DNA from 2 places in the Streptomyces sp. LaBMicrA B280 genome. Region 2 is predicted to be linked to the other one. Evidence: riboswitches for the same ligand, from Rfam matches in the RefSeq annotation. Region 2 holds a riboswitch; the other holds the start of a gene.
The links. A riboswitch is a leader RNA that binds a small molecule or an ion and turns the genes downstream of it on or off. The one in region 2 is predicted to bind glycine.
Positions count from the first base shown of each region.

Region 1: linked by a shared signal. The riboswitch ahead of gcvP (aminomethyl-transferring glycine dehydrogenase) and the one ahead of gcvT (glycine cleavage system aminomethyltransferase GcvT) in region 2 are both predicted to bind glycine.

Region 1 is NZ_JBMJCT010000009.1:4,599-20,426, forward strand. It holds gene ACLF5H_RS08655 (small basic family protein) at 1-264, shown strand, start outside; gene ACLF5H_RS08660 (DUF881 domain-containing protein) at 269-1,210, shown strand; gene ACLF5H_RS08665 (FHA domain-containing protein) at 1,401-2,231, shown strand; gene ACLF5H_RS08670 (MerR family transcriptional regulator) at 2,274-3,011, shown strand; gene ACLF5H_RS08675 (bifunctional nuclease family protein) at 3,099-3,572, shown strand; gene ACLF5H_RS08680 (MerR family transcriptional regulator) at 3,859-4,503, shown strand; partial or broken gene ACLF5H_RS08685 (DNA polymerase IV) at 4,572-6,013, shown strand; gene ACLF5H_RS08690 (PRC-barrel domain-containing protein) at 5,938-6,306, opposite strand; glycine riboswitch at 6,426-6,521, shown strand; gene gcvP (aminomethyl-transferring glycine dehydrogenase) at 6,694-9,579, shown strand; gene ACLF5H_RS08700 (TOBE domain-containing protein) at 9,757-10,176, opposite strand; gene ACLF5H_RS08705 (ABC transporter ATP-binding protein) at 10,205-11,308, opposite strand; gene modB (molybdate ABC transporter permease subunit) at 11,370-12,164, opposite strand; gene modA (molybdate ABC transporter substrate-binding protein) at 12,411-13,232, opposite strand; gene ACLF5H_RS08720 (molybdopterin-dependent oxidoreductase) at 13,438-13,905, shown strand; gene ACLF5H_RS08725 (TOBE domain-containing protein) at 15,225-15,620, opposite strand; gene ACLF5H_RS08730 (amino acid transporter) at 15,643-15,828, opposite strand, start outside.
Region 2 is NZ_JBMJCT010000003.1:89,093-104,920, reverse strand. It holds gene glyA (serine hydroxymethyltransferase) at 1-732, opposite strand, end outside; gene gcvH (glycine cleavage system protein GcvH) at 747-1,124, opposite strand; gene gcvT (glycine cleavage system aminomethyltransferase GcvT) at 1,255-2,373, opposite strand; glycine riboswitch at 2,418-2,530, opposite strand; glycine riboswitch at 2,531-2,628, opposite strand; gene ACLF5H_RS02865 (AAA family ATPase) at 2,807-3,496, shown strand; gene ACLF5H_RS02860 (enhanced serine sensitivity protein SseB) at 3,539-4,324, shown strand; gene ACLF5H_RS02855 (enhanced serine sensitivity protein SseB C-terminal domain-containing protein) at 4,442-5,254, shown strand; gene ACLF5H_RS02850 (ABC transporter permease) at 5,552-6,550, shown strand; gene ACLF5H_RS02845 (ABC transporter substrate-binding protein) at 6,584-8,353, shown strand; gene ACLF5H_RS02840 (ABC transporter permease) at 8,426-9,433, shown strand; gene ACLF5H_RS02835 (ABC transporter ATP-binding protein) at 9,430-10,515, shown strand; partial or broken gene ACLF5H_RS02830 (ABC transporter ATP-binding protein) at 10,512-11,631, shown strand; gene ACLF5H_RS02825 (M1 family metallopeptidase) at 12,337-13,728, shown strand; gene ACLF5H_RS02820 (trimeric intracellular cation channel family protein) at 13,776-14,435, shown strand; gene ACLF5H_RS02815 (alpha/beta hydrolase) at 14,344-15,648, opposite strand; gene ACLF5H_RS02810 (thioesterase family protein) at 15,808-15,828, shown strand, end outside.

The sequences.
Region 1 (15,828 bases), on a different contig from region 2:
GTCGTGGAGCCTTATCTGCCGATCGCCGTCGTGGCGGCGCTGGACGCCGTCTTCGGCGGTCTGCGGGCCATGCTGGACGGCATTTTCGACGACAAGGTCTTCGTCGTGTCGTTCCTGTCGAACGTGGTCGTGGCGGCCCTGATCGTGTTCCTGGGCGACAAGTTGGGCGTGGGCGCGCAGCTGTCCACGGGCGTCGTGGTCGTCCTCGGTATCCGCATCTTCTCCAACGCCGCCGCGATCCGGCGGCACGTCTTCCGGGCGTGAGGCGATGAGCGACAACCAGCACCACGACGACCGGCACAACGACGACGAGCACCACGAGCACGCGCACGGCGATCACGCGCACGGCGAGCACGCGCATCACGACCACGCGCACGGCGAGCACGCGGCCCGGCCGGGCAATCGGCTGCGCAAGGAGCTGCCGGCCGAGGTGCCCGCTCCGGCGCCCGGAGCGGGGCAGCGGCCCGTGCCGCGCCCGGACGGGTCGCTGAGCGGCCGTCAGCGGCTCGTCAAGGGGCTCTGGCCGCCGCGCCTGACCCGGCCCCAACTCATCGTCGCGCTGCTCCTGTTCGGCCTCGGTTTCGGCCTGGCCGTCCAGGTGGCGTCCAACAGCGACACCGACAGCGCGCTGCGCGGCGCACGTCAAGAAGATCTTGTTCGCATCCTGGATGAACTGGATTCGCGTACTCAGCGTCTTGAGGACGAGAGGCAGGGACTCGAGAAGCAGCGGTCGGAGCTCCAGAGCAGCTCCGACCAGGCCGCGGAGGCACGCAAGCAGACCGCCGAGAAAGAACTTCAACTCGGCATCCTCGCGGGCACCGTGGCGGCTCAGGGTCCCGGCATCACCATGACGATCGAGGACACGAAGGGGACGGTCCAGTCCGACATGCTGCTCGACACCATCCAGGAGCTGCGCGCGGCCGGTGCGGAGGCGATCCAGGTCAACGGCGTGCGCGTGGTGGCCAACACCTACTTCGCGGACGCGGGCAAGAGCGTGAGCGTGGACGGGAACAAGATCAACGCCCCTTATCGTTTCAAGGTCATCGGCAAGCCGCAGGACCTCGAACCGGCGCTGAACATCCCGGGAGGCGTGGTGCAGACTCTGGAGAAGGAGCAGGCCACGGTCTCCGTCGCACAGTCGGGCAAGATCGTCGTGGACGCCTTGCGGCAGGCGAAGCAGCCTGACTACGCTCGGTCGTCCTCCCAGTGAACCGGCGGTGCATGGGGGCGGTCCGGCAGGGGCATGAGGTTGCGGGGGGTCGGCGCACCGACGAGGTGACGCGTGGTGGAAACTGTCTGGTGGGCACGGACGTTGTGAGGGTGTCCGGGTCGGCCGGTGTCGGCAATCAGGGTTCGTCCTGCCCCACGGGCGGGTCTGTTTCGGTCAAGGGGAATCGCCCGTGAAGTTGTTTGCGAAGTGGTTCGGCAAGAGCGCGCGAGAGGGCGGCGACAACGCGACCGCTCGTCATCGCGCACAGCCTGACGCACAAGGTCAGCGGCCGCTGTTCCGGGACCAGGTGGCTGGTCCGGGCGGTGACATTTCGGGAGGCCAGGGCGCGCCGTCAGTTGACCCTGCCCAGTCCCGCGGCATAGGTTTCGGGCAACCGTCAACCTCAAGTACGGGTGGAGAGTTCGCTCCCGGCCCGTACGCGTCCAACGCCCCGGCGGGGCAGCCGCGGCAGGAGGATCCGTCCATGTCGGTCCTGGTGTGTACGAGGTGCGGTAACCGCAACGCGGAGAACGCCCGCTTCTGTTCCAACTGCGGTGCGCCGCTGCGTCCCGGAGCCGTGCCCGAGCGCGCGTCCGAGACGACGTCCACGATCTCGATCTCCGGTCTCGAGGCCTACGACGCGGAGACGACCGGCCAGACGCCGATGCCGCTGCTGTCGCCCGAGGCGCAGGCCGCGGTGGACGCGCTCCCGGCGGGCTCGGCCCTGCTGGTGGTGCGCCGTGGCCCGAACTCGGGCAGCCGCTTCCTGCTCGACGGCGACCTGACCACGGCCGGCCGTCATCCGCAGAGCGACATCTTCCTGGACGACGTGACCGTCTCGCGTCGCCATGTGGAGTTCCGCCGTTCGCCGGACGGTTCGTTCACCGTCGCCGACGTCGGCAGCCTGAACGGCACGTACGTCAACCGCGAGCCGATCGACCAGGTCGCCCTGCACAGCGGTGACGAGGTGCAGATCGGCAAGTACCGGCTGGTGTTCTACCCGAGCCGGCAGGGCATCTGACCCGCCCCCGGACGCGTTCCGGGGGTAACCCAGGGAAGGTCCATGCTTCACACACCGAGCGGCGGTGCCGGAAGCGGTACCGCCGCCAGGGACAGCGGGTTGATGAGCATCGGGGCGGTGCTGAACGCGCTGCGCGAGGAGTTCCCCGAAGTCACCATCTCCAAGATCCGTTTCCTGGAGGCGGAGGGGCTCATCGAGCCGCAGCGGACCCCTTCGGGGTACCGCAAGTTCAGCCCCGGTGACCTGGAGCGGCTCGGACACGTCCTGAGAATGCAGCGGGACCACTATCTGCCGCTCAAGGTGATCCGCGAGCATCTGGACGCCATGGAGCGCGGCGAGGCCGTCCCGCTGCCCGTGGTCGGGCGCCAGCGCACCGGGGACGAGGTCCTGGAGGTGCAGGAGGGGCCCACCGTGGCCCGGGTCGGCCGCTCCGAGCTGCTGGCCGCCGCGGACATCGGCGAGGCCGAGCTGGAGGAGTGGGAGTCGTACGGGCTCCTGGTGCCCCTGGCCGACGGGACGTACGACGCGGAGGCGGTCACCGTGGCCTCCCTCGTCGCCGAACTGGGGCACTTCGGGATCGAGCCCCGCCATCTGCGGGTGATGAAGGCGGCCGCCGACCGGGAGGCCGGGCTGGTCGAGCAGGTGGTGGCCCCGCTCAAGCGCCACCGCAACCCGCAGACCAGAGCGCTCGCCGAGGCCCGTACGAAAGAGCTTGCGGCGCTCACCGCGAAGCTGCACGCGGCCCTCCTGAAGACCGCCCTCGGAGTGCGTCTTCCCTGATCCGGGGGCGGTCCGGCGGGGGCCGGATCGGGCGGCCGCCGGGGGCCCGACTACCCAAACGTCCCGGGCACGGCCTAGGGTTGCTGTGTGAACGAGCTCGATGTCGTAGGTGTCCGGGTCGAAATGCCCAACAACCAGCCGATCGTGCTCCTGCGCGAAGTGGGAGGCGACCGCTACCTCCCCATCTGGATCGGGCCGGGGGAGGCGACGGCGATCGCCTTCGCCCAGCAGGGCATGGCCCCGGCCAGGCCGCTGACCCACGACCTGTTCAAGGACGTGCTGGAGGCCGTCGGCCAGGAGCTGACCGAAGTACGCATCACCGACCTGCGGGAAGGCGTCTTCTACGCGGAGCTGGTGTTCGCCAGCGGGGTGGAGGTCAGCGCCCGCCCCTCCGACGCCATAGCGCTGGCCCTGCGCACCGGCACGCCGATCTACGGCAGCGACACGGTGCTGGACGACGCGGGGATCGCCATCCCGGACGAGCAGGAGGACGAGGTGGAGAAGTTCCGCGAGTTCCTCGACCAGATCTCGCCCGAGGACTTCGGCACCAGCAGCCAGTGAGGCGGTCGGCGCCCGCGAGCGGCTCATAGGGGCTCTGGCCTGCGCGGCCGGGGCTTTCGGGGGTCGGTCCTGGGCCTCTCGCGGCCGGTTCCCGGGGCAATTGCCACCGGCGATTGAGAGCGTCCTACGGGTCTCCGCGAGGGCATTCGGCTAGCCTTTCCCCGCGGTGGGACACGGGAAACCACTCCTTGGGTGATTATCACTCGGCGTGCCGAGTGTGGCGATCGTTGACGCACCCCTGGTGACTGCCTACCGTCGAGAAGGCAGGTCAAGGACGGAGGTCGGCGTGAGAACCAGCGGCGACGGTACGGCTGGGGGTGCTCCCGTGCGCGGTTACGGGGAGAGCGGTCCGTACCCGGTTCACAGCAGCGCGGTGGATCACGCTCCGCAGCGGCCGACGGCGGTGCCGGGCGGCGAAGGGGCGGCGTCCATGACGTCCGAGGAGATCGGCTACCGCGGGCCCACGGCCTGCGCGGCGGCCGGCATCACCTATCGACAGCTCGACTACTGGGCGCGTACGGGCCTGGTCGAGCCGAGTGTGCGGCCCGCGTACGGATCGGGCACCCAGCGGTTGTACAGCTTCCGGGACGTCGTCGTCCTGAAGATCGTCAAGCGGTTCCTGGACACCGGGGTCTCGCTCCAGAACATCCGCTCGGCCGTGCAGCACCTCCGGGAGCGCGGTTTCTGCGATCTGGAGCGCATGACGCTCATGAGCGACGGCGCGACCGTCTACGAGTGCACCTCGCCCGACGAGGTGCACGCGCTCCTCCAGGGCGGCCAGGGCGTCTTCGGGATCGCGGTCGGCGTGGTCTGGCGGGACGTGGAGAACGCCCTGTCCCAGCTGCACGGCGAGCGCGTCGACACGGGCGAGACGCTGGTCGGGCACAACCCGGCGGACGAACTGGCGCGGCGCCGCAACCGGGCGGTCTGAACCGCCCCTGACCCGACGGGCCGCCGGGCGACGTCGGATTGTCAGTGCCGTGGTGCAGCATCGGAGATGTGAGAAACGCGCCCACGATCCTGCATCTCGACATGGATGCCTTCTACGCCTCGGTGGAGCAGGCGTCCAAGCCGAGCCTGCGCGGGAAGGCGGTCGTGGTCGGCGGGCTCGGACCGCGCGGAGTGGTGGCCACGGCGTCGTACGAGGCGCGGGCCTTCGGAGTGCACTCGGCGATGCCCATGGCCCAGGCGCGGCGGCTGGCGCCCAACGCGGCGTATCTGGTGCCCCGCTTCAGTCTGTACCGGGCGGTCAGCGAGCAGGTGATGACACTGCTGCGAGAGCTGTCGCCGCTGGTGGAGCCGCTGAGCCTGGACGAGGCGTTCGTGGACCTGGCGGCCTCGGACGCGGCGCGGGACGCGGAGTCGGCGCGGCGCGCGGGCGTCCGGCTGCGCGCGGACATCCGTACGGTCACGGGGCTCACCGGGTCGGTGGGGCTCGCCGCGTCCAAGATGCTCGCGAAGATCGCCTCCGAGCGGGCCAAGCCGGACGGCCTGGTGCTCATCGAGCCGGGCACCGAGCGGGCGCTGCTGGGACCGCTGCCGGTGCGGACCCTGCCGGGGGTGGGTCCGGCCACCGGCGACCATCTGCGGCGCGCCGGGATCACGACGGTCGAGGAACTGGCCGAGGCGGGCGAGGACGAACTCGTACGCCTGCTCGGCAAGGCCCATGGGCAGGCGCTGTACGCCATGGCGCTGGCGCGGGACGAGCGGTCGGTGGTGGCCGAGCGGGAGGCCAAGTCCGTGTCGGTGGAGGACACGTACGACGTGGACATCCATGACCGGCTGCGGATCGGCCTGGAGGTACGGCGGCTGGCGGACCGGTGTGTGCGGCGGCTGCGCGATGCGGGGCTGTCCGGGCGGACGATCGTACTGAAGGTGCGGCGGTACGACTTCTCGACGCTGACCCGCTCCGAGACGCTGCGGGGCCCCACGGACGATCCGGCGGTCGTGCGGGAGGCCGCCGAGCGCCTGCTGGAGTCCGTGGACACCACGGGTGGGGTGCGACTGCTCGGTGTCGGTGTCTCCGGGCTCGCCGACTACACCCAGGAGGACCTGTTCGCCCAGGCGTCCTCGCGGGCGGAGCCGGCGCCGGAGGAGGCGGCGGCCGAGCCGGTGGCGATGCCCCGGGAGCCGGTGCTGCCGCACTGGCGGGCGGGCCAGGACGTGCGGCACGCGGAGCACGGGCACGGATGGGTGCAGGGGAGCGGAGTGGGCCGGGTGACGGTGCGCTTCGAGACCCCGCAGTCGCCGCCGGGGCGGATACGCACCTTCCTCGTCACGGACCCCGCGCTGGAACCGGCGGACCCGCTGCCTCTGGTCGTCACGGCACCCGCCCCCTGATGCCGCCCGCCCCTGGCGCCCGGGGTCATGTCTCCTCCGAGCCCGCCAGCTTGCCGAAGGTGTGGTCGGGGGCGGCGTCCGGGGTCACGTCGAGGCCGTAGTGGTGGTAGAGCTGGAGTTCCTGTTCGGGGGAGAGGTGGCGGCCCACGCCGAAGTCGGGGGCGTCCTTGATCAGGGAGCGGTCGAAGGGGACATGGAGGGTGCCCTCGACGAGCTCGCTCGGTTCCAGGGGGACGAACGCGTCGCGGGAGAAGAGGCCGGTGCGTATGGCCGCCCACTCGGGGACACCGGTGGCGTCGTCCAGATACACCTCGTCGATGGTGCCGATCTTGGTGCCCTTGCGGTCGAACGCCTTGCGGCCGATCAGGTTGCGCGGATCGATGTCGGTCTGCACGGTCCCTCTCCCTCCAACTGGTCGCAACTCATCCGTAAGCACTACGAAAGAGCACATTCACTGCCGCGGCCACTTGAGAATCCGGCCATTGACCTCGCTGGTAGTCTGATTGCGGCTGCTGACCCCATGCGGGAGAGTCCTCCGACCCACCTCGGAGGCGCCGAAGGAGCAAATCCTCCCCGGAATCTCTCAGGCTCACGTACCGCATGGACGAGGTCACTCTGGAAAGCAGGGCGGGTGTCGACGGCTTCCGCTCTCACCGACGGTGAAAGCCGGTGCCGTCAAGGTGCCGGTGAAGCTCTCAGGTTGAGATGACAGAGGGGGAGGCCGTCCGGGCACCCGCGCCGTGGTGCCCTTCGAAGGTCGTCAGACCAGGAGGCCTCCGCCATGACCGCCCATCGCATTCCGCTCTCCGAGCTCGAAGCGGGCATCCCCTTCGAACAGCGCCACATCGGGCCCGACCAGGAGGCGCGGGCCAAGATGCTCGCTCAGGTCGGCTACGGCTCCCTGGACGAGCTGACCGCCGCCGCGGTCCCGGATGTCATCAAGAACGCCGACGCCCTCGACCTGCCGGGCGCCAGGACCGAGGCCGAGGTGCTGGCCGAGCTGCGCTCGCTCGCCGACCGCAACCAGGTCCTCGGCTCCATGATCGGCCTGGGTTACCACGGCACCTTCACCCCGCCGGTCATCCTGCGCAACGTCCTGGAGAACCCGGCCTGGTACACGGCCTACACGCCCTACCAGCCGGAGATCTCCCAGGGCCGCCTGGAGGCCCTGCTGAACTTCCAGACCATGGTCGCCGACCTCACCGGTCTGCCCACCTCCGGCGCCTCCCTCCTGGACGAGGGCACGGCCGCCGCCGAGGCCATGGCGCTGTCCCGGCGCATGGGCAAGAACAAGAAGGGTCTCTTCCTGGTCGACGCGGACGCCCTGCCGCAGACCATCGCCGTCATCCAGACCCGCGCCGAGCCGACCGGCGTCGAGGTCGTCGTCGCCGACCTGAGCGCGGGCATCCCGGCCGACATCGCCGCCCGTGACATCAACGGCGTGCTGGTCCAGTACCCCGGCGCCTCCGGTGCCGTACGCGACATCAAGCCGGTGATCGAGCAGGCGCACGAGCTGGGCGCGCTCGTCACCGTCGCCGCCGATCTGCTCGCCCTCACCCTGCTGACCTCCCCGGGCGAGCTGGGCGCGGACATCGCCATCGGCACCACCCAGCGCTTCGGCGTCCCGATGGGCTTCGGCGGCCCGCACGCCGGTTACATGGCGGTGCACGAGAAGTTCGCCCGCAGCCTGCCCGGCCGCCTGGTCGGCGTGTCCGTCGACGCCGACGGCAACAAGGCGTACCGGCTGGCCCTCCAGACCCGTGAGCAGCACATCCGCCGCGAGAAGGCCACCAGCAACATCTGTACCGCGCAGGTGCTGCTCGCCGTCATGGCCGGCATGTACGCCGTCTACCACGGCCCCGAGGGCCTCAAGGCCATCGCCCGGCGCACCCACCGCTACGCGACACTGCTCGCCGAGGGCCTGAAGGCCGGCGGCATCGAGATCACGCACGGCGCCTTCTTCGACACCGTCACCACGCGAGTGCCCGGCAGGGCCGCCGAGATCGTCGCCGCCGCCCGGGACAAGGGCGTCAACCTGCGCCTGGCCGACGCCGACCACGTCTCCCTGGCCTGCGACGAGACCACCACGCGGGCGCAGCTGGAGAGCGTCTGGGCCGCCTTCGGCGTCGAGGCCGACCTGGAGGCGCTGGACGCGGCCGCCGGGGACGCGCTGCCCGAGGCGCTGCTGCGCGGCGACGACTTCCTCGCCCACCCGGTCTTCCACCAGCACCGCTCCGAGACCGCGATGCTGCGCTACCTGCGCAAGCTGTCCGACCGCGACTACGCGCTCGACCGCGGCATGATCCCGCTGGGCTCCTGCACCATGAAGCTCAACGCGACCACCGAGATGGAGCCCATCACCTGGCCCGAGTTCGGCGCGCTGCACCCCTTCGCGCCCGCCGAGCAGGCCGAAGGCTTCCTCACGCTCATCCATGAGCTGGAGGACCGCCTCGCCGAGGTCACCGGCTACGACAAGGTCTCCCTGCAGCCGAACGCCGGTTCCCAGGGCGAGCTGGCCGGTCTGCTGGCCGTCCGCGGCTACCACCGCGCGAACGGCGACGAGCAGCGCACCGTCTGCCTCATCCCGTCCTCCGCGCACGGCACCAACGCGGCCAGTGCCGTGATGGCCGGCATGAAGGTCGTCGTCGTCAAGACGTCCGAGGACGGCGAGATCGACGTCGAGGACCTGCGGGCCAAGATCGAGCAGCACCGCGAGCAGCTGGCCGTGCTGATGATCACCTACCCGTCCACGCACGGTGTGTTCGAGGAGCACGTCGCCGACATCTGCGCCCGGGTGCACGAGGCCGGCGGCCAGGTGTACGTCGACGGCGCGAACCTGAACGCCCTGGTGGGCCTCGCCAAGCCGGGCCACTTCGGCGGTGACGTCTCGCACCTGAACCTGCACAAGACCTTCTGCATCCCGCACGGCGGCGGCGGCCCCGGCGTCGGCCCGGTCGCGGTCCGCTCGCACCTCGCGCCGTACCTGCCCAACCACCCGCTCCAGCCGGCGGCCGGCCCGGAGACGGGCGTCGGACCGGTCTCGGCGGCGCCGTGGGGCTCGGCGGGCATCCTGCCGATCTCGTGGGCGTACGTCCGGCTGATGGGCGGCGAGGGCCTCAAGCGGGCCACCCAGGTGGCCGTGCTCTCCGCGAACTACATCGCCAAGCGCCTGGAGCCGCACTTCCCGGTGCTCTACACCGGCCCCGGCGGCCTGGTCGCGCACGAGTGCATCATCGACCTGCGCCCGCTGACCAAGGCGACCGGCGTCAGCGTGGACGACGTGGCCAAGCGCCTGATCGACTACGGCTTCCACGCCCCGACCATGTCGTTCCCGGTGGCCGGCACGCTGATGATCGAGCCGACCGAGTCGGAGGACATCATCGAGCTGGACCGGTTCTGCGACGCGATGATCGCCATCCGCGCGGAGATCGAGAAGGTCGGCTCCGGCGCGTGGCCCGCCGAGGACAACCCGCTGCACAACGCCCCGCACACCGCGGGCGCGCTCGGCGGCGAGTGGGCGCACTCCTACAGCCGCGAGGAGGCCGTCTTCCCGGCCGGGGTCTCGGTGGCCGACAAGTACTGGCCGCCGGTGCGCCGCATCGACCAGGCCTTCGGTGACCGCAACCTGGTCTGCTCCTGCCCGCCGCTGGACGCGTACGAGGACTGACCGCGTCCCCCCCGTGCCCCAAGGGCCCCGTCCGGATGTCCGGGCGGGGCCCTCGGCCGTCGGGCGGGGGTGGGTACGGGTGCCTCGGTCGCCTGTACGGGGGCGGGGACGCCTCGCCCCGGGATGAGCCCCGGGACGAGCCCCGGGACGAGCCCCGGCACGAACCGGTCGGTCGCCCTAGGCCGTCTCCAGGGCCACCTCGGTCGCCTTGATCAGGGCGACCACGTCGGAGCCCACGAACAGACCCAGCTGGACGGCCGCGTCCCGGGTGATGGCGGCGGTCACCTCGCCGCCCGGGACGGAGATCCGCACGGTCGCCATGACGGCACCGGTGGTCAGGCCGACCACCGTGCCGGGCAGTTGGTTGCGGATCGACAGGCCCTCGATCTGAGCCGTGGCGACGGAGACCTCGGTCGACTTCACCAGGGCGCGCACCGGTGTGCCGGGGGCGAGGGCCAGGTCCTCGGCGGCCGCCAGGGTGATGGCCGCGGTGAGGTTCTGGCCGCCCTTCAGCCGGACCTCGACGGTGGCCATGGCCTCGCCCGGGTGGACCGCGGTGACGCTGCCGGGGAGCTGGTTGCGGATGCTCAGGGTCATGGGCACCCACCGTAGAGCGCCCGTCGGCTCAGGCGGGGTATGCGTGGGTCTGGGTCGCTTTGACTGTCGCCCAGACCGGTGCACCGGGCTGGAGCTCCAGGTCGGCGGCGGCCAGTGTGGTGAGGTCGGCGGCGAGCCGGAGCTCACCGGCGAGGTCGGCGCGGATCTGGTCGCCGTGCGTCTCCAGACCGGCCACCTCGCAGCGCCACAGATTACGCGCGCTGGCCCCGGTGGGCCGGTCCCGGAAGAGGGTCACGGCCGAGGGCGGGAAGGCCACGAAGGCCGGTCCCGACAGCTCCTCGGTGGTGGCGATCGAGGGCCCGGCGTCCAGTCGTACCGTGTGGCCCGCGGCCTCGCCCCGGTAGAGGTTCAGGCCGACGAGCTGAGCGATGTAGTCCGTGCGCGGGCGGCGGGCGATGTCGGCGGGGGCGCCCTCCTGGACGATCCGGCCGTGCTCCACCACCACCAGGCGGTCCGCGAGCACCATGGCGTCCAGCGGATCGTGCGTGACCAGTACCGCGACCGCCTCGAACTCGGCCAGATGGCGCCGGAGTTGGGCGCGGACCTCCAGCCGGGTACGGGCGTCGAGGGCGGCCAGCGGCTCGTCCAGGAGGAGCAGCCGGGGCCGGGTGGCCAGGGCGCGGGCGAGGGCCACGCGCTGGGCCTGGCCGCCGGAGAGCCGGCGCGGCTTCGCGTCCGCGTGCTCGGCGAGCCCCATGCGCTCCAGCCAGGCCGCGGCCAGCGCACGGGCCTCCGCCTTGCCTTGGCCCTGGCAGCGCGGCCCGAACGCCACGTTGTCCAGCGCGGACAGATGCGGGAAGAGGAGGTAGTCCTGGAAGACGACGCCGACCGGGCGGGACTCCGGCGGCACCCGCTCCAACGGGACGCCGTCGAGCCGGAGATGGCCTCCGCCGAGCGGCACCAGACCGGCGAGGGCGCGCAGCGCGGTGGTCTTGCCCGCGCCGTTGGGGCCCAGCAGCGCGACCACGTCACCGGGCGCCGCCGCCAGGGCCACGTCCAGCCGGAAGCCGCCCCGGTCCACGACGAGCCGGGCGTCGAGCCCCTGCCGGTCCGCCCGCTCCGGGGCCTGGGCGTCGGGACCCTGGGCGTCGGGGTCCGGGGCGTCGGTCATGCGTGCGGGTTCCTTCGGCCTCGGCTGCTCGGTGGGTGTCGTACGCCGTCCTCCCGCCATCTCACACCCCCGTCAGCCAGCGGTCGCGCAGTCCCGCCAGTACCGCGATGGAGACGGCCAGCAGGACCAGGCTCAGCGAGATCGCGGCCTCGGGGTCGTTCTGGAGGGCGAGGTAGACCGCGAGCGGCATGGTCTGGGTGCGGCCGGGGAAGTTGCCCGCGAAGGTGATCGTCGCGCCGAACTCGCCGAGCGCCCGCGCCCAGGCCAGTACGGCGCCCGCCGCGACGCCGGGCGCGATCAGCGGCAGCGTGACCCGGCGGAACGCGGTGAAGCGGGAGGCGCCGAGCGTGGTGGCCGCCTCCTCGAAACGGGGGTCGGCGGCGCGCAGGGTGCCCTCCACGCTGATCACCAGGAACGGCATCGCGACGAACGCCTCCGCGAGCACCACCGCGGTGGTGGTGAACGGCAGGGTGATCCCGAACCAGGCGTCGAGCCACTTGCCGATGACGCCGTTACGGCCCAGCGCGAGCAGCAGGGCCACACCGCCGACGACCGGCGGCAGCACCAGCGGCAGGGTCACCAGGGCGCGCACCAGACCGCGCCCGGGGAAGTCGGTGCGGGCCAGCAGCCAGGCCAGCGGCACGCCGAGGACGAGGCTGACGGCGGTGGCCAGGGTGGCGCTGACCAGCGACAGCTGGAGCGCCTGCCACACCTCGGTGCTGGTCAGCTGGTCCGGCAGGCTCCGCCAGGGGGCGCGGACGAGCAGCGCGAGCAGGGGCAGCAGGAGGAAGGCGAGGGCGAGGATGCCGGGCAGCAGGAGGGGCAGCGGGACACCGAGGCGCCCGGCCGCGCGGATGCGGCCGGGCGTCGTACCCCCGCCCCTGCCCGTACCGGTGGTGCGGCTGCCCGTGCCGACACGGCGGCGGGGGGGGGGGGGGGGGGGGGGGGGGGGGGGGGGGGGGGGGGGGGGGGGGGGGGGGGGGGGGGGGGGGGGGGGGGGGGGGGGGGGGGGGGGGGGGGGGGGGGGGGGGGGGGGGGGGGGGGGGGCGCCGCGGCCGGTCCGTGAGGGGACCGGTCGCGGCGCCGGGCTCATCGGGTGAGGTCACGGCTTGAGGAACCCGGCCTCGCCCAGCACCTTCTGGCCCTCGGCGGAGCGCACGAGCGCGATGAACGCCTTCGCGGTCTCCGCGTTCCTGGCGTTCTTCAGCAGGGCGATCGGGTAGTCGTTGACGGCCTTGGCGGACTCGGGGAACTCCACGCCCTCCACCTTGTCACCCGCGGCGTGCACATCGGTCTTGTACACCACCGCCGCGTCGGCCTCCTTCAACTCGACCTTGTTCAGGGCGCTCTTGACGTCCTGCTCGTAGGAGACCGGGGTGAGCTTGAGGTGGCTGGCGTCCAGCGCCTTCTGGGCGGCGGCGCCGCAGGGCACGGTCTTGTCGCACAGGACGACCTTCAGACCGGGCTTGGTGAGGTCCTTCAGGGAGGCGACCTTGCCGGGGTTGCCGGGCAGGGTGGCGATCTCCAGCTGGTTGCGTACGAAGGTCACCGGGGCGCCCGCCGCGTCCTTGGCATTCGTCACGGTGGCCATGGTCTTGGGGCTGGCGGCGGCGAAGACATCGGCCGGGGCGCCGCCGGTGATGCTCGCGGCGAGGGTGTCGCTGCCGCCGAAGCTGAAGGTGACCTTGGTGCCCGGGTGCTGCTGCTCGAACTCCTTGCCGAGGGCGGTGAAGCTCTCCTGGAGCGAGGCGGCGGCGAACACGGTGACCGTGCCGGACAGCTTGGGGGAGGCGGAACCCGACGAGTCCGACGCCGTGTTCGAGGACCCGGAGGACGACGAGCAGGCGCTGAGGGTCAACAGGGCGGCGGCTCCCGCGCCGGCCAGCTCGAGCATTCGCCGGGTCCGGCGCACGGAAGGGGTCATCACGGTTCTGCTCCTCGTGTTGTGCGGAAGACTGTCGCGCCCTGGCACGGTTGTACGAACCTGCCGTGCCGCGATGATACTGCCGCATCTGCCAGCTGTAAGTCCCTTGTCGCATCGCATGAGCTGGGATCTTGCGTGGTGTGGCTGGCATGTGCGTTTGTACGGTGCTCCGCCGCGGGTACCGTCCTGCCGGAGGTGGTCGCAGGTGACACTCGCCCGACTCGCCCTGAGCGGAGATCTCGTACGTCCTTCCCGGCTGACCGTGCCGGACCTGCTGCGCTGGCCACAGCACCGGGTGGCCGTCAGCTTCGAGTGCGCGACCAGCGGCATGCAGCACCACCGGTTCACGGGGCCGCGGCTGTACGACGTCCTCGCCGACGCCGGACCCGGCTTCGACCCGGCGCGCCGCAAGGACCGGCTGCGCTTCCTGATCGCCGTCACCGGCACCGACGGGCATCACGCGCTGCTGTCCTGGGCCGAGATCGACCCGGACTTCGCCGACGCGGCCGTCCTGCTGGGCGTGACCATCGACGACACCCCCCTGGACACGACCGGCCCCCAACTGGTCCTGCCCCAGGACCGCTGCGGAGCCCGGCACATCAGCGGAATCACAGCGATCCGCGTGGACGGAAGCTACCGGTGCGCACCGGTGGAGGTAGCAGCGATCCCCTGAACCGCGGGCCGGCCCGGGCGGGGAGAGGCCGAACACCGGGCGGGTCCGGACGAGGGGCGGGCCGGTCCTGGATGAGGGGAGAGCCCGGGTGAGGGGAGGGTCCGGACGTGGCGCGGGCCGGGCGCGGGGGCCTTGAGGTGGGGCGGCGCGGGGGCGGGGGCGAGGCGGGTCGGGGAGAGCCGGATGTGGATCGGCGCCGAGTCGGTGGTGACCCGGATGTAGAGCGGCCCGGATTCGGGGCTTGGACGTGGGTCCCCGAGGTGACGTGGCGCGGCTTGGGATGGAGCAGGTGGCCATCGTGACGTGGGGTGGGGGTGGCTTGGAGGTGGGGTGGCGCGGGTGTCGGGGTGAGTTGGATGCCGGTCGGCTCCGGCTTTGGGGGCTTGGGCGTGGGGCCCTCGATGCGAGGTCGCGTGAGCTGGCGTGGGGTCGGTGTGCCGCAGTCCGGCGGTGGGTCTGCGCGGGGTGTCAGGCGGACGCCGCGACCTGGGGCGGGGTCGACTTGGAGGTGGGTCGCCGCGGGTTTCGGGGTGACCCGGATGCGGGTCGGCGCCGGATTCGAGGGCTCGGACGGCGGGCCCCGGATGCGACGTGGCCCGGCCTGGCACGGGGCCGGTGTGACGCGACTCGGGCCCGGTGGCCTGGCCGCTGTGGGGTGGCTCGGAGTTCGGACGGGACCGCGCCGGGGCGGTCCGAGCTTATGGAGCCTGTCCGGGCCGATGGAGTCGTCCGAGCCCGACCAGGCCATCCGAGCTGACGGAGCCGTCCGAGCGCGCCCGAGCCGCCCGGGTCGATGGAGCTGCCCGAGCCTGGCGGAGCCGCCCGAGCGATCCGAGCTGCCGGAGCCATCCGACCCCCGGCCGACCCTGTCCGGGCCGATGGAGTCGTCCGAGCCCGACCAGGCCATCCGAGCTGACGGAGCCGTCCGAGCGCGCCCGAGCCGTCCGGGTCGATGGAGCTGCCCGAGCCTGGCGGAGCCGCCCGAGCGATCCCGACTGACGGAGCCGTCCGAGCCCGGCCGACCCCGTCCGAGCCTGATCAAGCCGTCCGGGCCGATGAAGCTGTCCGAGCCCGGCGGAGTCGTCCGAGTCCGACCAAGCCGTCCGAGCCCGTCCGAGTCCGATCAAGCAAGCCATGCGAACCGACTGTGCCCGTCCGAGCCCGTCTGAATCCGACCTAGCAAGCCATCCGAACCGACCGCGCCCGTCCGAGCCCGTCCGAGTCCGATCAAGCAAGCCACCCGGGCCGCCCGCGTCCGCCCAACCCGGTGGACCCGACGGGCCCGCCCCCGTCCCCAACCGGGTCACCGCGGCAGACGGTCAGACGCGGTCGATATGGACATTCGTCGACTTGACCCGGGCCGTCGCCTCCACTCCGACCTCCAGGCCGAGTTCCTCCACCGCCTCGCGGGTCAGCAGGGAGACCAGCCGGTGTGGGCCCGCCTGGATCTCGACCTGGGCGGCGACGTCGCCGAGTTTGATGGCGGTGACGATGCCGGGGAAGGCGTTGCGCACCGAGGTGTAGGAGGTCTCCTCCTCGCCGCTGCCGCCCTTGGCCAGTTCGACGGAGAACGCGGCCAGGTCCCGGCCGTCGATCAGCCGCCGCCCCGCCTCGTCGCGATGCGTGGCCACCCGGCCCGCGTCGGCCCAGCGGCGGGCGGTGTCCGGGCTGACGCCGAGCAGCCGCGCCGCCTGGCCGATCGTGTAGGACTGCATGCGGAGAACGATAGGGCGCTGCTCAGCCCGTGTGCACACGCGGCCTGCGGTCCCGGTCGGGCTCCGCCTCGCGCAGCACCTCCCGGGTGACCGGCGCGACCTCGCCCTGCCCGAACAGGAAGAACCGCAGGAAGTTGGCGAACGGACTGCCCTCGGTCCACTCGAAGTAGATGTGCGGGGTGCAGCCGGTGACATCGCGGACATGGAG
Region 2 (15,828 bases):
CTTCTTCGCGAGGATGATGCCGCCGCGCGGGCCGCCCAGGGTCTTGTGCGTCGTGGAGGTGACCACGTCCGCGTGCTCGACCGGGTTCGGGTGCAGACCGGCGGCGACGAGGCCCGCGAAGTGCGCCATGTCGACCCACAGGTACGCCTCGACCTCGTCGGCGATCCGGCGGAACTCGGCGAAGTCCAGCTCGCGCGGGTACGCGGACCAGCCCGCGATGATGACCTTGGGGCGGTGCTCCTTGGCGAGCCGCTCGACCTCGGCCATGTCGACCAGGCCGCTCTCCTCGTCCACGTGGTACGCGACCACGTTGAACTGCTTGCCGGAGAAGTTCAGCCGCATGCCGTGGGTCAGGTGGCCGCCGTGCGCCAGGTCCAGGCCGAGGATGGTGTCCCCGGGCTGGGCCAGCGCGAACAGGGCCGCCTGGTTGGCGGAGGCGCCGGAGTGGGGCTGCACATTGGCGTACTCGGCGCCGAACAGCTCCTTGACCCGGTCGATGGCGATCTGCTCGGCCACGTCGACGTGCTCGCAGCCGCCGTAGTAGCGGCGGCCCGGGTAGCCCTCGGCGTACTTGTTGGTGAGGACCGAGCCCTGGGCCTCCATCACCGCGAGCGGCGCGAAGTTCTCGGACGCGATCATCTCCAGCGTGGCCTGCTGGCGGAGCAGCTCGGCGTCGACCGCGGCGGCGATCTCCGGGTCCAGCTCGTGCAGGGGCGTGTTCAGGACAGTCATGCGCTTATGACTCCTCAGCCGGCGATGTGGGCGTCGTACTCGGCGGCGGAGAGCAGGTCGGCCGGCTCGCCCGCGACGCGTACCTTGAACAGCCAGCCGCCCTCGAAGGGCTCGGAGTTCACCAGCGACGGGTCGTCGACGACGTTCTCGTTGATCGCGGTGATCTCGCCGGTGACCGGGGAGTACAGGTCGGAGACCGACTTGGTGGACTCCAGCTCACCACAGGTCTCGCCCGCCTCGACGGTGGAGCCGACCTCGGGGAGCTGGGCGTAGACCACATCGCCGAGCGCGTTGGCCGCGAACTCGGTGATGCCGACCGTCGAGACGCCGTTGTCGGCGGCCGACAGCCACTCGTGCTCCTTGCTGTAGCGCAGCTGCTGGGGGTTGCTCATGGCCTGAATTCTCCTGTACGCGCGGGAGTGCTGATGACGGGGGGACGCTGGTGGCCGCCGGTGGGCGGGCGAATGTGCGCAGGGTCACGTGCCCGCCCGTCGGGGGCGGGGGCGCGACCGGGCTCGCTGTCTACTTCTGGCGCTTGTAGAACGGCAGCGCGACGACCTCGTAGGGCTCGTGCGTGCCGCGGATGTCCACGCCTACGCCCTCGGTGCCGGGCGCCGCGTGCGCCGCCTCGACGTAGGCCATGGCGATCGGCTTGCCCAGGGTGGGGGAGGGGGCACCGGAGGTGACCTCGCCGATCACCTCGCCGCCGGCGACGACCGGGTACCCGGCGCGCGGCACCCGACGACCCTCGGCGATCAGGCCGACCAGGACCCGCGGGGGGTTCTGCGCGGCGCGCTCGGCGGCCTCGACGAGCGCGGCGCGCCCCACGAAGTCGCCCTCCTTCTCGAACTTGACCACGCGGCCGAGCCCGGCGTCGAAGGGGGTCAGCGAGGTGTTCAGCTCGTGCCCGTACAGCGGCATGCCCGCCTCCAGGCGCAGCGTGTCGCGGCAGGACAGGCCGCAGGGCACCAGGCCGACGCCCTCGCCGGCCTTGGTCAGCGCCTGCCACAGCTCGACGGCGTGCTCGGGCTTGACGAACAGCTCGAAGCCGTCCTCGCCGGTGTAGCCGGTGCGGGCGATCAGCGCGGGGACGCCGGCGACGGTGCCGGGCAGGCCCGCGTAGTACTTCAGACCGTCCAGGTCGGCGTCGGTGAGGGACTTCAGGATGCCGGGGGAGGCCGGGCCCTGGATCGCGAGCAGGGCGTAGGCGTCCCGGTCGTCGCGCACCTCGACGTCGAGGCCGGCGGAGCGCTCGTCCAGCGCGTCCAGGACCACCTGGGCGTTGGAGGCGTTGGCGACGACCATGTACTCGGTCTCGGCGAGCCGGTAGACGATCAGGTCGTCCAGGATGCCGCCGTCGGCCCGCACGATCATCGTGTAGCGGGCGCGGCCGACGCCGACGGAGGCGATGTTGCCGACCAGGGCCATGTTCAGGAAGTCGGCGGCCTCGGGGCCCCTGACGGTGATCTCGCCCATGTGGGAGAGGTCGAACAGGCCCGCCTTGGTCCGCACGGCCAGGTGCTCGTCGCGCTCGGAGCCGTAGCGGAGCGGCATGTCCCAGCCCGCGAAGTCGGTCATCGTCGCACCGAGCGAGCGGTGCACGGCGTCCAGCGCGGTGTGTCGGAGTTCGGTACTGCTCATCGGTCGGTCGTCTCCCAGGGCAACAGGGATGGGGCGAGGAACGTTCCTCCCCATCTGTCATCGGAACCTGAGAGGTTCGCCGGGACCGCCACGGAGGCGATCACGGTTTGCACCTTGGGTGGGGCAGCCGTCACGGCGGCCCGCTTTTCAGATGTGCCTCGCCCGCGCGGTAACGGGGCCTGAGAGATTCAAGGGAGGGACTTGCTCCTTCGGCGCCCCAGCGAAGCCTGCTGGGGACTCTCCCGCGCGGATTCAAACGGCCGGTATGCAGTTGGCGGCCACATCATTGCACGTCGCGCCCCCGCCCGTCAGGGGTCGCATCCGTAACCGAGCCGTAGCGGTACGCGCACCCGCCCGTGGCCCACCGGGCATTACCTTCCCTTTACTTCCACCGGGCATGGAGATTGCGAACCACAAGGGGAGGACGATCACGGTGAACAGGACCATGGCGCACGCGACCGGTATCCCGGCGCCGAGAAGCCCCGCGGCCCACGAGCGGGTGGCCGCCCGCCCCGCGCCCGCCGCGCCCGCCGTGCTCGACCTGCGCGGCCGGGCCGCCCGGGGCCCGGACACCCTCCGCTTCGGCCCCCGGGACATCGTGGTGCTCACCGGGCTGCCCGGCAGCGGCAAGTCCACGCTGATGCGCCGCGCGGTCACCGCCCGCCGCGTCGACTCCCAGGACACCCGGGCCCGCTTCGCCGCCCGCCTGCCCCGCTTCCTGCCGTACGCCGTCTACCGCCCCCTGGTGCGCGCCGCGCACTACCGGTCGCTGCGCCGCGCCCTGCGCACGGGGACCGCCCTGGTGGTGCACGACTGCGGCACCCAGCCCTGGGTGCGCGCCTGGCTGGCCCGCGCCGCCCGCCGCTCCGGCGCCACCCTGCACCTGCTCCTGCTGGACGTGTCCGAGGAGACGGCCCGCACGGGCCAGCGCGAGCGCGGCCGCACCGTCTCCCCCCGCGCCTTCGGCCGCCACCGGCGTACGACGGCCCGGCTGCTGGGGGCGGTCGGGCGGGGGGAGGTGCCCGCGGGCTGCGGCTCCGCGGTGCTCCTGGACCGGGCCGCGGCAGACGCCGTACAGCGGATCGTGTTCATGGAGTACGGCTCTGTCACCGGTACCCGTTAGCCTTCATGGTCCCAGCAGTGGTTCCCAGCAGGCGGTAGGCAGATGGACTTCCCGGCGGACGTTCCCGCGGACTTCCCGGCACAGACACACCCCCACCCGCACGGCGGTTGGCCCGGCAATGAACTGGAGGAGGTGCTCTCGGCCTCCCTCGGCATACCCACGGCGGGCGGCCGGATCATCGAGGTCCTCGGCCGCAGCTTCGTCTGGGTGCCGCTGCCGTCCGGCGGCGGACCCGGCAGCGGCCCGCTGGACCTGCCCACCCTGGACATCGAGGGCCAGGCGTACGTGCCGGTGTTCAGCTCGGAGGAGCAGTTCCACCAGGCCGTCGGCTCCCACCTGTCGTACACCATCGCCCCGGCCGTGGAGTTCGCCCGCGGCCTGCCCCCGCAGGCGGGCATCGCGGTGAACCCCGGGGGCACGGTCGGCATCCCGCTCCCGCCGGAGGCCGTCGCCGAGCTGTGCCGCGCCGGACACACCCCGCTGGACGGCCCCGCCGGCGGCGGCCGCGTCCGGCTGTTCGAGCCCGACTGGCAGGACGACCCGGTCGACTTCCTCTCCGCCGCGTCCGCCGAGTTCGCCGCGACCGGCGTGGTCATCACCGCCCGCCGCTGCCTGGCCGTCGTCGAGAACGCCGACCCGGTCATGTTCGTCGGCGTGGAACTCTCCCAGTGGGAGGGCGACTTCCGCGCCCTGCCCCTGGAGGCCCTGGGCCGCGCCCTCGGCCAGATCCCGACCGCCTGGCCGGTCAACCTGATCCTGCTGGACGTGACGGACGACCCGGTGGCCGAATGGCTGAAGTCAAGCGTCCGACCCTTCTACATCCGCTAGGTGCCTGCCCGGCGGGCCCCAGCCGCGGCCTGGGCGAACGGACAACGGGCCCCGCGCCCGTCGGCGCATAAGCTGTCTCCACACGCGGGGCACGAGGGAGAAGAAGGGCATGACAAGGTGAGCGCCACCCACAGCGGAAGCGTCGAACACACGCTCCGCCACGTCACGCCCGGACGCTACGACGCCTACGAGGCCCTGCTTCGCGCGCTCGCCACCCCCTCCGCCGGCCAGATCTGGATGCTGCTGTGGCACGGCCAGGCCGGCTCCCCGGACGCCCAGTACGGGGACATGGAGGTCGGCGGCTGCCACTACGCGCCGTGCGTCACCTCCGCCCAGGAGCTGTCCGCCAGCGGCTGGAACCGCTCGTACGAGGTGGTCGACGGCCTGGACGTCGCCCGCACCCTCTACCCCGACCACTACGGTCTCTGGCTCAACCCGCACGCCCCCGGCGGCGGCGTCGGCATCCCCTGGCTGGACCTGCGCCGCATCGCCACCGGCCTGGACCGGCAGCCCGCGGGCCCCCTCAGGCTGACCGAACCCGGCATCGAGATCCCGCAGTTCTACGCCCTGCTCGCGCAGCACGCCCACCGCACCCCCGCCCTGCGCTCGCTGCGCCGCGCCTGGGTGCAGCCCGCGCTCGGGGCGCCGTACCTCGCCATCGGTCTGGACCTGTACGAGACCTCGCCCGCCGCGGTCGACTCGGTGCGCGCGATGATGCAGCGCTCCGTCGGCGCCGTCCCCGAGGGCCTGCCCGTCTCCACGGTCGCGCTGACCGACGACCACGACCCGGTCGTGATGTGGATGCGCGCCCAGGCCCGGCCGTTCTACGACCGCGAGGCCCACGTCGCCGCCCCGGCCGGCCACCCGGCACCCCAACTCCAGGCCCCGGCGCCGGGTTACGGCTATCCGCCGGTGCACGGCGGTTACTGAGGTTCCGTCGCTTCCGGTGCCGTTCCCGCCCTAATTCCCGAACCGCGGCATTACGGCGTTGTGTCCCAACTGACCCACGTCCGGGGGTCGTTACCCACTGTCCGGATAACGGAATCCTCCGCGGTGCATCACGGTTGCGCATACTTTCACCGTCAGCTCTGGCGAGTGATCGCAAGGACGCTGAAGACTCCCCACTCAGACCACGAGCCTTCCAAACTCGTGTTCGCTTGCAAGTCGACAAAGCCGCAAACCGCGGCAGCGCAGGCCGGTCACCACCGGCGAGAGGGGTCGCACATCGTGACCGCACCGATCGAGACCACCGGGGCGGCAGCCGAGGCGCAGCCTGAGGCTGTGCTCGCGGGAGCCGACAAGGGGCAGATCGAGGGTCGTTCCCTGGGCCAGATCGCCTGGACCCGCTTCAAGCGGGACAGAGTCGCCGTGGCCGGCGGCGTCATCGTGATCCTGCTGATCCTGCTGGCCATCCTCTCGCGCCCCCTGCAGGCCGCCTTCGGCCTCGACCCCAACGCCTTCCACCAGGACCTGATCGTCCCCGACACCTCGCTGCCCAAGGGCGGCCTGGGCGGCATGAGCCTGGACCACCCGCTCGGTGTGGACCCGAAGTTCGGCCGGGACATCGCCACCCGCATCCTGGAGGGCTCCTGGGTCTCGCTGGTCGTCGCCTTCGGCGCCACGATCCTGTCCAATGTGATCGGCGCGATCATGGGCGTGATCGCGGGCTACTACGGCGGCCGGGTCGACTCGATCATCAGCCGGCTGATGGACACCTTCCTCGCCTTCCCGTTGCTGCTGTTCGCCATCGCGATCTCCGCAACGCTCCAGGGCGGCGCCTTCGGACTGAACGGTCTGCCGCTCCACCTCAGCGTGCTCATCTTCGTGATCGGCTTCTTCAACTGGCCCTATCTGGGCCGGATCGTGCGCGGCCAGACCCTGGCCCTGCGCGAGCGCGAGTTCGTCGACGCGGCCCGCGGCATGGGCGCCAAGGCCCCGTACATCCTCTTCCGCGAGCTGATGCCGAACCTGGTCGGCCCGATCATCGTCTACTCGACGCTGCTCATCCCGACCAACATCCTCTTCGAGGCGTCCCTGAGCTTCCTCGGTGTGGGCATCCAGCCCCCGCAGGCCTCCTGGGGCGGCATGCTCCGCGAAGCGGTCACCTACTACCAGGTCGATCCCCAGTACATGATCGTGCCCGGCCTCGCCATCTTCATCACCGTCCTCGCGTTCAACCTGCTCGGCGACGGTCTCCGCGACGCTCTCGACCCGCGCAGCCGCTAGGCAGCCAGAGAGCTCACCCAAGTTTTCCGATCAATGGAGGGGAAGCAGACCATCATGCGAAGGTCAGCGCTGGCCGCGGTCGCGGCCATCGGCTCCGCAAGCCTGTTGCTCGCAGGCTGCAGCAAGGCCGATGACAACAAGGACACTCCGAAGGCGGCCGGCGCCAACGCGGCGACCAAGAGCGTCGTCAACGCGTCCGACAAAAAGGGTGGCACCGTCACCTATGAGATGTCGGACGTGCCGGACTCGTTCGACCCGGGCAACACGTACTACGCGTACATGTACAACTTCAGCCGTCTCTACGCGCGTCCGCTGATGACGTTCGAGCCCGCCCCCGGCTCCAAGGGCAACACCCTGGTCCCGGACCTCGCGGCGAGCAAGGGCGTCTCCAGCGACGGCGGCAAGACCTGGACGTACAAGCTGCGCTCGGGCCTGAAGTACCAGGACGGCTCCCCGATCACCTCGAAGGACGTCAAGTACGCCGTCGAGCGGTCGAACTTCGCGCGTGACGTGCTCTCGCTCGGTCCGAACTACTTCCAGCAGTTCATGAAGGACGGCGACAAGTACAAGGGTCCCTACAAGGACAAGAGCGCCAAGGGCCTGTCCTCGATCGAGACCCCGGACGCCACCACGATCGTCTTCCACCTCAACCGTGCCTTCCAGGAGTTCGACTACCTGGTCGCCACGCCGGAGACGGCCCCGGTGCCGCAGTCCAAGGACGACGGCGTCGACTACGTCAAGCACATCGTCTCCTCCGGCTCGTACCAGTTCCAGAGCTACCAGGACGGCAAGCAGGCCGTGCTGGTCCCGAACAAGAACTGGGACCCGAAGACCGACCCGCTGCGCAAGCAGCTGGCCAGCAAGATCGTGGTCAACCTGAAGGTCAACCCCGACACGATCGACAAGGACCTGCAGTCCGGCGACGCCACCGTCGACCTCGGCGGCACCGGCGTCCAGGCCTCCACCCAGGCGGACCTGCTCAACTCCGCGGACGGCAAGGCCAACACGGACAACACGTACGGCGGCCGTCTGGTCTACGCGGCGATCAACACCAAGCTGAAGCCGTTCACCAACGTCGCCTGCCGCAAGGCCGTCGAGTACGCCATCGACAAGGTCTCCGTGCAGACCGCCATGGGCGGCCCGATCCGCGGTGACATCGCCTCCACCGTCCTGCCGCCGGACATCACCGGCTACGCGAAGGCGGACGCCTACGCGACCCCGGGCAACAAGGGTGACGTCGCCAAGGCCAAGGACCAGCTGAAGGCCTGCGGTCAGAAGACGATCAACACCAACATCTCGGCCCGCTCCGACCGTCCGGGCGAGGTGGACGCGGCCACCGCGATCATCAACTCGCTGAAGAAGGTCGGCATCAACGCCACGCTGAAGCAGTACCCGGCGGGCAAGTACTTCACCGACTACGCGGGCGTGCCGAAGTTCACCGAGAAGCAGAACATCGGCCTGATGATGATGCAGTGGGGTGCCGACTGGCCCTCCGGCTACGGCTTCCTGCAGCAGATCCTGAACAGCAAGGCGATCAGCCAGTCCGGCAACACCGCCCTGTCGCAGTACTCGAACAAGAAGGTCGACGACCTGCTCGCGCAGGCGATCGCCGAGCCGGACACGGCCAAGCGCAACGCCATCTACGCGCAGATCGACAAGCAGGCGATGGACGACGCCGTCCTGGTCCCGCTGACCTACTTCAAGGTTCTGCTGTACCGCTCGCCGTACGCCACCAACGTGGTCTCCACGGCGGCCTTCAGCGGTCAGTACGACTACCTCAACCTCGGCACCACGAAGAAGTAGCAGCCCCGGAAGGCAGGTGAAGGCATTGGTGCCCGCGGGTTTCGCCGCCCGCGGGCACCAGCGCCGGTCCCCGTGATCTCGTACATCCTCCGCCGGACGTTCGCGGCAGTGATCCTGCTGCTGGTCGTCACCGCGGTCACCTTCGCCATCTTCTTCCTGCTGCCACGGCTCGTGGGCCAGTCAGCGGATCAACTGGCGCAGCAGTACATCGGAAAGAGCCCGTCGAAGGCGGACATCGCCGCGGTCAAGCACAACCTCGGTCTGGACCAGCCCCTTTACGTCCAGTACTGGCACTTCATCAAGGGCATCGTGGTCGGCACCGACTACAACCTCGGTCCCAAGACGGTGCACTGCGACGTCCCCTGCTTCGGCTACTCCTTCAAGGATCACGTCGCGGTCTGGTCGCAGCTCACCTCGCGTATCCCGATCACCCTCTCGCTGGCCGTGGGTGCCGCCGTGCTCTGGCTGCTCTCCGGTGTGGCCGTCGGTGTCATCTCCGCGCTCAAGCCGCGCTCGCTGTTCGACCGCACCTTCATGGGCGTGGCCCTCGCCGGCGTCTCGCTGCCCATGTTCTTCACGGGCAACCTGGCGATCCTGCTCTTCACCTACACCTGGCCGATCTTCGGCCGCACCTACGTCCCGTTCACCGAGAACCCCGCGCAATGGGCCAACACCCTGTTCCCCGCGTGGTGTTCGCTGGCGCTGCTGTACTCCGCGATCTACGCCCGGCTCACCCGCTCGGGCATGCTGGAGACGATGAATGAGGACTTCATCCGCACGGCCCGCGCCAAGGGCCTGCCCGAACGCACGGTCGTCGTCCGGCACGGTCTGCGGGCCGCCCTCACCCCGATCATCACCGTCTTCGGCATGGACGTCGGTCTGCTGCTCGGCGGCGCGGTGATCACCGAGTACGTGTTCTCGCTGCCCGGCGTCGGCCAGTACGCGGTGCAGGGCATCACCGACAACGACCTGCCGAAGATCCTCGGCGTGACCCTGCTCGCCGCCATCTTCGTCGTCATCGCAAATCTCCTGGTGGACGTGCTCTACGCCGCCGCCGACCCGCGGGTGAGGCTCTCGTGACCGAACTCTCCAAGACCGAAGCGGGCGAGGAAGCCACCGCCAAGGCGCCCTCGGCCTTCCTGGAGGTCCGCGACCTCAAGGTGCACTTCCCGACCGACGACGGCATCGTCAAGTCCGTCGACGGGCTCTCCTTCTCGGTGGACAAGGGCAAGACCCTCGCCATCGTCGGCGAGTCCGGTTCGGGCAAGTCCGTCACCTCGCTCGCCGTCATGGGCCTGCACCGGCTCGGCGCGCGCGGCAAGAACGTCCGGATGTCCGGCGAGATCTGGCTGAACGGCAAGGAACTGGTCGGCGCCTCCCCGGACGAGGTGCGCAGGCTCCGCGGCCGCGACATGGCGATGATCTTCCAGGACCCGCTGTCCGCGATGCACCCCTACTACAAGGTCGGCGACCAGATCGTCGAGGCGTACCGGGTGCACCACAAGGTCAGCAAGAAGGAAGCGCGCACGCGCGCCATCGAGATGCTCGACCGCGTCGGCATCCCCGAGCCGGCCAAGCGCGTCGACGGCTACCCGCACGAGTTCTCCGGCGGTATGCGCCAGCGCGCCATGATCGCCATGGCGCTGGTCAACAACCCCGAACTGCTCATCGCGGACGAGCCGACCACCGCCCTCGACGTGACCGTCCAGGCGCAGATCCTCGACCTGATCCGCGACCTCCAGAAGGAGTTCGGCTCCGCGGTCATCATGATCACGCACGACCTCGGCGTGGTCGCCGAGATCGCCGACGACGTCCTCGTGATGTACGGCGGCCGGTGCGTGGAGCGCGGCGCCGCCGCCGAGGTCTTCGAGAAGCCGCAGCACCCCTACACCTGGGGCCTGCTCGGCTCGATGCCCCGCATCGACCGGGAGACCTCCGAACGGCTCATCCCGGTCAAGGGCCAGCCGCCGAGCCTCATCAACGTCCCCTCGGGCTGTGCCTTCCACCCGCGCTGCCCGTACGCGGACGTCCCCGCGGAGAACGTCAGCCGCACGGTGCGCCCCGAGCTGCGGCTGGTCGGCGCCGGACACTGGTCCGCCTGCCACCTGCCGGCCGAGGACCGTGAGCGGATCTGGACCGAAGAGATTGCGCCGAAGCTGTGAGTGAGACGAAGAAGACGGACACCGCCGCGCAGGCCGCGGTACCCGAGCAGGCGTCGGCTCCGGACGAGCGCGAGGTGCTGCTCAAGGTCGAGAACCTGACCAAGCACTTCCCGATCAAGAAGGGCATCCTGCGCCGCCAGGTCGGCGCGGTGAAGGCCGTCGACGGCATCGACTTCGAGGTGCGCAAGGGCGAGACCCTGGGCGTCGTCGGTGAGTCGGGCTGCGGCAAGTCGACCATGGGCCGGGTCATCACCCGCCTCCAGGACCCGACCGGCGGCTCGATCTCCTTCGAGGGCCAGGACATCACCCGGCTGTCCACCGGCGAGATGCGTCCGCTGCGCCGCGACATCCAGATGATCTTCCAGGACCCGTACGGCTCCCTGAACCCCCGGCACACCATCGGCTCGATCATCTCGGCGCCGTTCCGGCTCCAGGGCGTCGAGCCGGAGGGCGGGGTGAAGAAGGAGGTCCAGCGGCTGCTCGAACTGGTCGGGCTGAGCCCCGAGCACTACAACCGCTACCCGCACGAGTTCTCCGGCGGCCAGCGCCAGCGCATCGGCATCGCCCGCGCGCTCGCCCTGAAGCCGAAGCTGGTGGTGGCCGACGAGCCGGTGTCCGCGCTGGACGTGTCGATCCAGGCCCAGGTCGTCAACCTCATGGACGACCTCCAGCAGGAGCTGGGCCTGACCTACGTCATCATCGCGCACGACCTCTCCGTCGTCCGGCACGTCTCGGACCGGATCGCGGTGATGTACCTCGGCAAGATCGTCGAACTGGCCGACCGCAACGCCCTGTACGAGGCGCCGATGCACCCGTACACCAAGGCGCTGATGTCGGCGGTGCCGGTGCCGGACACCAAGCGCCGGGGCCACAAGAGCGAGCGCATCCTGCTGCGCGGCGATGTGCCCTCGCCGATCGCCCCGCCGTCGGGCTGCCGCTTCCACACCCGGTGCTGGAAGGCCACGGAGATCTGCCGGACCACCGAACCCCAGCTGGTCGAGCTGAAGCCGGGCCAGCGGGTCGCCTGCCACCACCCGGAGAACTTCGCCGACCAGGCCCCGCAGGACACGGTCCTGCTGTCGGCGGCGAAGGAGGCGTCGGAGCTGGTACCGGACGCGGTCCTGACGGGAGAGCCGGAGGCCGCGGCCGAGCCCGAGGCCGAGCCTGAGACCAAGTCCGAGTCTGAGCCCGAGGCCAAGTCCGAGACCAAGTCCGAGGCCGCGAAGGAGACTTCGTCGGAATCCGCGGCTGACGCCAAGCCGGAGGCCGCGACCGAGACGGCGTCGGAGCCTGCCGCCGAGGAGGCCGAGGCCAAGTCCACGCCCGTTAGCGAGACTTCGCCGGAGCCGGAGTCCGACTCGCAGGCGGAGGTTGCGGCTGAGTCCGCGTCCGAGTCCGAGGGTGTGTCTGCGGCGGAGGCCGAGACCGAGTCGGAGTCGGCGGCCGAGGGTGAGGTCGAGGCCGGATCCGAGGCCAAGTCCGGCGCCCTGGCCGGGACTTCGTCGGCGTCGGACGCGAAGCCGGAGCCTGCGTCCGAGTCCGAGTCCGAGTCCGCGTCCGCTTCCGAGCCGGAGGCGGAGGCGGACGCCGCGCCCGAGGATGAGGTGGAGGCCGCTGCCGAGTCCGGCTCCTCGCCGGAGGGCGCCGCCGCTGACCCGGAGCCCGCCGCCGCCCCCAAGTCCCCGAAGCCGAAGGGCGGGTAGCCGAAAAGGCCCGCCGCCCGAGGCCGGTTCGCGCAAGGGCATGTACATGCCTGAACGGGAGAGTGCAGAGTCGCCCGTGTCCGACAGCTGATCGGTACACGCTCGAAAGGGACGACTCATGGCACTCTCCCGTTCGGCACGTGCGGGGGTCCTGGCCACCGCCGCGGCCTCCTTCCTGCTCATCGCCGCCGCCCCGGCCCCCACCCCCGGCGCCCCCGGCATCGGCGACCCCTACTTCCCCGAGCTGGGCAACGGCGGCTTCGACGCGCTGCACTACGACCTCGACCTGGCGTACGCCCCGGGCACCGGCCGCCTGGACGGCCGTACGACCCTCACCGCCCGCGCCACCCAGAACCTCTCCTCCTTCGATCTGGACCTCCAGCAGCTGGAGATCACCCGGATCCAGGTCGACGGAAGGAACGCCCGGTTCAGCCGGAACGGCGCCGAGGTCACCGTCACCCCGCGCGGCCCCCTCGCCAAGAACCGGCGCTTCACCGTGCGCGTCACCTACGGCGGCGTGCCCCAGCCGCTGACCGGGCCCATCGTCTTCGGCTCCGAGTACGGCTGGATGAAGACACCCGACGGCGTCTTCGTGGCCTGCGAGCCCAACGCCGCCTCCACCTGGTTCCCGTCCAGCGACCACCCCTCCGACAAGGCCACCTACGACATCCGGATCAAGGCGCCGAAGGGCCTGACCGCCGTCTCCAACGGGCGGCTGGTGTCGACCCGCGACCGGGGCGGTTCGACGTACACCCACTGGCGGGAGTCCGAGCCGATGGCGACCTATCTCGCCACCGCCACCATCGGGAAGTTCGACGTCCGCACCGGCCGCACCCCCGGCGGCATCCCGATCTACGTCGCCGTCGACCCGGTGCTGAAGAACTCGAACAAGGTCGATGTGTACGGGGTCACCGCGGAGGCCACCGACTACTGGTCGAAGATCTTCGGGCCTTACCCGTTCGAGGAGACCGGCGCGATCGTGGACGACATGCCCGAGGCCGGGTTCTCGCTGGAGGTGCAGTCCAAGCCGGCGTACTCCGCCGTGCGCAACGAGACGACCATCGTGCACGAGCTGGCCCACCAGTGGTTCGGTGACTCGGTGAGCGTGGCCCAGTGGAAGGACATCTGGCTCAACGAGGGCTTCGCCACCTACGCCCAGTGGCTGTGGGCCGAGCACCGGGGCACCCGCAGCGCCCATGACGCGTTCCTCGCCGACTACGCCGCGTACCCGGCCGACTCGCACTTCTGGCAGACGAAGGTCGCCGACCCGCAGCGGGACACGATGTTCGCCGACGCCGTCTACGACCGCGGCGCCATGACCCTCCAGGTGCTGCGCGAGCGGATCGGCGACAAGGCGTTCTTCAGGCTGCTCCCCGCCTGGACCCGGCTGCACCGGCACGGCAACGCCGACACCGCCGACTTCATCCGCCTCGCCGAGCGGATCAGCGGACAGCAACTCGGCGATCTGTTCGACACCTGGCTGTTCACCACAGGTAAACCCGCCCTGTAAACCTGGCTTTGTAAGGTTCAGCCCGGTCGACAGGTGAGAATGTCAGGGTGCAGCTCCAACAGTTCTTCAGCCCCTCCGTCCAGCACACGCTCGACGTGATCGGCATCTTCGTCTTCGCGATCTCCGGCGCGCTGCTGGCCGTCCGGAAGAACTTCGACGTGTTCGGCATGGCCGTGCTCGCCGAGGTCACCGCGCTGGGCGGGGGACTCTTCCGCGATGTGGTGATCGGGGCCCTGCCCCCGGCCGCCTTCACGGACCTCGGGTACTTCGTCACCCCGCTGCTCGCCACGCTCGTCGTCTTCTTCCTGCACCCGCACGTGGAGCGGATCCAGACGGCGGTGCTGGTCTTCGACGCGGCCGGCCTCGGCCTGTTCTGCGTCAGCGGTACGACGAAGGCGTACGGCTACGGCCTCGGCCTGACCGCGTCGGCGACGCTGGGCCTGGCCACCGCGGTCGGCGGCGGTGTGCTGCGCGACCTGGTGGCCAACGAGGTGCCCTCGCTGCTGCGCTGGGACCGCGATCTGTACGCGGTCCCGGCGATGGTCGGCGCGGGCATGGTGGCGCTGTGCATCCGCTACGACGCGCTGACCCCCCTCACCAGTGGGATCGCGGCCGTCACCGCTTTTGTGCTGCGTCTGCTCGCGATGCGGTACCACTGGCGAGCTCCGCGTGCGTGGAACCGCCGGTCGACGGTGACCGAGGAGTAGTACCGGTGCTCCCGGCCGCGGCCGTCCCGGCGGGGGCGCCGACACCGGTGCCGGGGGTGCCGGGGACGGAGTGGTCCCGGCCCTTGGCGTGGCTCTGGCCCATCTGGAGGGTGAGCCAGCGGAACACGTCGGGCACCTGCGGCCGCCACAGCGCCATCGTGTGACCGCCCGCGCTCTTCGGCAGGAAGACCACGTGCACGGTGGTCGGCGCCTTGGCGACGGACTGCAGCGCCATGCCCGCCTCGTAGCCGTCACCGGACTCGCCGGAGAGGTAGAGCGCGATGGGCGGCGCCACGGTGGCCTTCTTCAGCAGCAGGTAGGGGTTGTTCTCGGCGCGCAGGGTGGGGTTCTGCGCGGCCAGCGAGTTGCGCTCGCCGATCGGGTCGTTGTAGCCCGACATGCTCACCGCGGCCTTGTAGCGGTCCGGGTGCGCCACGGCCAGCTTGACCGCGCACTGGGCGCCCGCCGAGTACCCGGCGATGGCCCAGCCCTGCGGGGCCGGCTGGGCGCGGAAGTTGTCCATGACCATCTTGGGCACGTCGATGCTCAGCCAGGTGTCGGCGTTGACCTGCCCCGGGATGTTGGCGCAGCCGGTGTCCACACCGGCCAGCAGGTTGGTGCGCGGGGCGACCATGATGAAGGGGGCGACCTGGCCGCTCTTCATCAGCGGCAGCAGCTGCTCATGGGCCTTCATCGAGCCGAACCAGGCGCGCGCCGAGCCGGGGTAGCCGGGCAGCACCTCGACCACCGGGAACTTCTTGTGCCGGTACGCCGGGTCGTCGTACTGCGGCGGCAGCCAGACGTAGACCTCGGCGTCGACGCCGGAGACCCGGCCCTTGAGCTGGGTGACGCGGACGCCGCCGGCGGAGTGCATGCCGGGCCCCGTGGCCTGCGCGAAGGTCTGCTTGACCTTGGGCAGGCGCTTGACCGCTATGCCGCCGGTGCCGTCGCGGCCGAGGTCGGCGGCCTGCTCGACATGGCTGCCGGTGCCGAAGAGGTCGGCCCAGTTGTCGTACAGGTTGTTCTGGTTGTTCACCAGCACGAAGACCAGGGTGACGGCCGTGCCCTGGGCGAACAGCAGCATCAGTACGCGGGCGACGGTGCGCAGGTGCTTGGGGCCGCGCATCTTCGACCACAGCAGAAGCGGCAGTATGAGGGCGATCACGGCCAGCACGACGGTCGTGTAGAGGAACGGAGTCCCGGTGAGGCTCATGTCCCGATAGAGGGAAAACAGGGCCCCGGGGTTACGGACGTGTCCTGACACTTACCGAGAAATTGCCGAAACCTCACCTCCCGTAATCCTACCGTGACGGCGAGGGGTGATCAGACAGAAAAGCTACCGCTTAGTAATTGCCTGTTGTACCGTTCAGCCATGGCAGAAGCAGCTTCCGCG